2 regions of the Paraburkholderia tropica genome follow, and region 1 is predicted to be linked to the other one. Evidence: riboswitches for the same ligand, from Rfam matches in the RefSeq annotation. Region 1 holds a riboswitch; the other holds the start of a gene.
What was found. A riboswitch is a leader RNA that binds a small molecule or an ion and turns the genes downstream of it on or off. The one in region 1 is predicted to bind FMN.
Positions count from the first base shown of each region.

Region 1 (2,195 bases):
ACGCTGAGATCAAACGCGTCACACCGCGTGCGAAGCATGCCGGATCACCGGAGAAACCGTTCGCGGCGTTTCGAGCAGTTTGTTCAAACGCTGAATGGCGCCGCAATAGTCACGCGCCGTCACTGAAGCCAATTGTTGGTCGTACACCTTGAGCAAAGCCTCAATCGCAGCGACCTCGCAAGAACCGATCATCCACTCTCCGCTGAGCTGCGCACGCTCGACGGCGGCATTCAATGCATCTTCCGCGCCGGCATAAGTATCATCGTTTGCGTGTCCCAGGCCGGTCTGCCACAGAAAATACGAGAGATACGTGAGGCGCGTGAGTTCGTTGAGCATCGCTTGATTGCCGCGTTGCTTGTCACGTTGATTGTCGCGTCCCTCGCGGCACGCTTCCAGCGCGAGATGCGCATTCAACGACAGGCTGCGGACCGACTCGTGCGGCATCGGCAGCAGCCACTGCTTCGACCCGCGCGGCGGTACCCGGCGGCGATTCAAGGCGGTCATGACGACGCCTCGGCGGCCGTGCGAGTCTTTTCCATCGTCCACTTCGCCGTCGCCAACCCCTTCATTTTCCAGTTGCCCGATACCCGCTTGCGCTTCATGACATGCGCTCCTTATTCGATCCTTATTCGATTCCGATACGTTCGAGCGCCACAAACGCCAACATGACGACGCAACGAATTGAGTGCCAGATTTAGAGTAGAAACTCAGGCTGATTGCGGCTGTGCACAAAACCGTGTTTCGTGCTACCGTACAACCCGTTCGTTAATCAACACGCTAACGAACACGTTCTCGGGGCGGGGTGCAATTCCCCACCGGCGGTAATCGGCGTTAAACACGACGTAGCCCGCGAGCGCTCTGCGATTGCAGAGGTCAGCAGACCCGGTTGGATTCCGGGGCCGACGGTCATAGTCCGGATGAAAGAGAACAGAATGGCCTCCGTCTTTTCGCGTTTCGTGAAAGGCGCAGCCGTTCTACGCCCTGTTCACACAAAACAGGCTGAAGTCCATGAACACCACTAGCACCATCGAATCCCAGGCTGTCGCTGCATCCGCCGACCAACGTCCGCGTCTCGCTTTCATTCAGGCTTGCTGGCATCGCGACATCGTCGATCAGGCCAAGCATTCCTTCGTGCAATCGATCCAGAAGTACGGCTACAGCGCCGACGACGTCGATCTGTACGAAGTGCCGGGCGCCTTCGAAATTCCGCTGCACGCCAAACGCCTCGCGCAAACGGGCCGCTATGCCGGCATCGTGGCGGCGGGCCTCGTGGTCGATGGCGGCATCTATCGCCACGATTTCGTCGCGACGGCCGTCATCGACGGCCTGATGCAAGTCCAGTTGGAAACCGGCACGCCGGTGTTTTCGGTCGTGCTCACGCCGCATCATTTCCACGGCGAAGAACACGTGAAGTATTTCCGCGAGCATTTCGTCGTCAAGGGCGCGGAAGCCGCGCACGCTTGCGCCGATACGGTCAGCAAGCTCGCCGCCCTGCCGGTGCGCTAACACGCGCCGTGGCGACGCCCGTGCCTCGCACGGCGTCGCCTGTTCACGCCCGCGCTGTGCTTTACGACATGAACATGCCGCCGTCCACGTTGATCGTCTGGCCGGTGATATAGGACGCGTCGTCCGAAGCGAGAAACGCCACGAGACCGGCCACATCCTTGCCGCTGCCCGCGCGTTTCATCGGAATGTTGTCGACCCACTCCTTCATGAGCTCGCCCGGCTTGTAATCGCCGAGCAGTTTGCCCCACGCCTCGTCGTTGTACGCCCACATATCCGTGGTGATAATGCCCGGACAAAACGCGTTGACCGTGATGCCCGTGGGCGCGAGTTCTTTCGCGAGACTCTGCGTAATGCCGAGCACGCCGAATTTGCTCGCCGCGTAATGCGGCGTATAGACGAAACCCTGACGCGCCTGGCCCGATGCCGTATTGATCAGTCGGCCGCCCTTGCCCGCACGCAGCATGCGCGTGGCCGCTTCCTGGCAGCACAGAAACACGCCTTTGGTGTTCACGGCCATCACCTTGTCCCACTCGGCTTCGCTCAGATCGGGTAGCTTCGCGATCGTAATCACGCCCGCGTTCTGCACCGAAATATCGACTTCACCGAGTTTCGCGGCCACTTCGTCGTAGAGCGCCACGACTTGCGCCTTGCTCGTCACGTCGACCTCGACGGCTATCGCTTCGTAGCCG
Region 1 covers NZ_CP049136.1:312,555-314,749, forward strand. The annotation lists gene G5S35_RS24965 (hypothetical protein) at 19-504, opposite strand; FMN riboswitch at 785-933, shown strand; gene G5S35_RS24970 (6,7-dimethyl-8-ribityllumazine synthase) at 1,009-1,506, shown strand; gene G5S35_RS24975 (glucose 1-dehydrogenase) at 1,568-2,195, opposite strand, start outside.

Region 2 (2,195 bases), on a different replicon from region 1:
AGCATTTTCTCGAGACGATCGACCACAACTGCGAAGTCGCGATCGCCGATTCGGTGAGCCCGATCAACGGCGTGCGCGACGCGCTGCGCCAGATCGCGCTGCCCGCCGCCGTGGTGTCGAACAGCCGCCTCACGCGCGTGCACGCCTCGGTGCGCCGCGCCGGGCTCGCCACGATCTTCGGCGAGCGCATCTTCAGCGCCGAGATGGTCGCGCGGCCCAAGCCTTATCCGGATGTCTATCTGCATGCGGCCAAAACGCTCGGCGTGGAGCCGGCGCGCTGCCTCGTGGTCGAGGACAGCCTCTCGGGCCTGAACGCCGCGCGCGCGGCGGGCATGAAGACCATCGCGTTCGTGGGCGCGAGCCATATCCCGTCGGGCTATGCCGACGTGCTGCGCGAGCTGGGCATCACGCGCATCATGGAACACATGGACGAGTTGCCCGCGCTCGTGGCAGCGGGCGTGCGCGGCGAGTTCGGCGACGTGCAGTCGTAAGCCAACCTGGCGCACTGCCGCTCGCTTCGTCGATAAAAAAACGGCGCGTGAACCACAAGGCTCACGCGCCGTTTTTCATTGCGGGCCGCGCGGGAAAGGCGGCCTGCGGCACCTTCACGTTTCGAACGCGCCTTACACCAGTTCGGCGCTGCGTTCGCGCACCTCGGCGAGCGAGGCGCGGAATGCCGCCAGCTCGGCGATCGTCAGCATCGGCAAATTGTGCAGCTTCGCGAAGTCGTCGACCTGCTGGCCGCGCGCCATCGTGCCGTCCGGATTCATCAGTTCGCACAGCACGCCGGCGGGCTCCAGACCGGCGAGCGCCGCCAGGTCGACGGTGCCTTCGGTATGGCCGCGGCGCGCGAGCACGCCGCCCGGCTGCGCGCGCAGCGGGAACACGTGGCCGGGGCTCACGATGTCGGCGGGCTTCGCGCCGGCCGCGATGGCCGCGCGGATCGTCGTCACGCGGTCGGCGGCCGACACGCCCGTGCTCACGCCCTCGCGCGCCTCAATCGAGACGGTGAAGGCCGTGCGGTTGCGGCTCTCGTTGCGCGCGACCATCGGCGGCAGTTCGAGCGCGCGCACTTTCTCGTCGGAGAGGCACAGGCAGACGATGCCGCTGCATTCGCGGATGAACAGCGCCATCGTTTCGTTAGTCAGGTTCTCGGCGGCGCAGACGAGATCGGCTTCGTCCTCGCGGTCGTGATCGTCCTGAAGGACGACGGGACGGCCTTCGCGCATGGCCTGCAGCGCGGCGGCGATGCGCGGGGGCACCGGCTCGGTGTCGAGCAAGGGAAGATCGGCGATGGCGTCGAGCGGCTGCTCGACCGGGAGATTGCGGGTAAAGGACATGTGAAACGCTCCTCGCAAGAGTTGGGCGAAAAACGTTTCAGGGCATTGCAAACAGACAGGAATCCCCGGCACGCGGCATCTCGCGAGCGCCGCGCGCGGCACCCGGCTCAAGGCCGGACGACGCCACGCGCACGCAGACGCAACGCCGCGGCGGATGGGCAAACATGACCATCTGCACATCTTCTCTCATCCGGACTATGACCGTCGGCTCTGGCTTCGCACCAGATCTGCTGACCCTGCGCGCGAGACGAAAACAGCTTGCAGCGACTCACGCACAGGCGCTCGCGGGCTCACCGGCTGGCCTTTCGGCCCGGCCGGCATACCGCCGGTGGGGAATTGCACCCCGCCCTGAAGACGCACTGATTACCGGTTGAACCGGCGGAAGAAGCATACCGCGTCGCGCCCGATCGTGCAGCGCGGCAAAGACCCACTGGACAAATGCGCGCACCGGGCGCGCACCGATCTCAGAGCGTCTGCGGCGCGGCTTGCGGCACGTCCCAGCGCGGCGGCGTCTCGGCGTTGCGCGTCACGCGGAACACGCGCGCCTCGGTGTCGCCCGGATTGCGCAGGCTGTGCGGCTGGTCGGCGTCGAACACGATGGCGTCGCCGGTCGCGAGCAACTGGCGGCGATCGTGCACGCTCACTTCGAGCGTGCCTTCGCTGACCACGAGGTTGACGGTCGTGCCCGGCGCGCGGCGCGTGCCCGGCTCGGTGTGCAGCGGCGCGATGCGCAGTTCGTGAAACTCGGCGGCGGCGGGCTCGTCCTCGGGATAGAGCGCGCGAGCCGAATAACGGCCGTCGGCGCTTACGCGGCGCGGCGCGCGTTCGGCGGGCAGATGCTCGAAGCCGTTCACC
Region 2 covers NZ_CP049134.1:2,665,336-2,667,530, forward strand. The annotation lists gene G5S35_RS12050 (HAD family hydrolase) at 1-491, shown strand, start outside; gene ribB (3,4-dihydroxy-2-butanone-4-phosphate synthase) at 624-1,340, opposite strand; FMN riboswitch at 1,515-1,700, opposite strand; gene G5S35_RS12060 (helix-turn-helix domain-containing protein) at 1,805-2,195, opposite strand, start outside.
Region 2: another riboswitch for FMN. It lies ahead of ribB (3,4-dihydroxy-2-butanone-4-phosphate synthase); the one in region 1 lies ahead of G5S35_RS24970 (6,7-dimethyl-8-ribityllumazine synthase).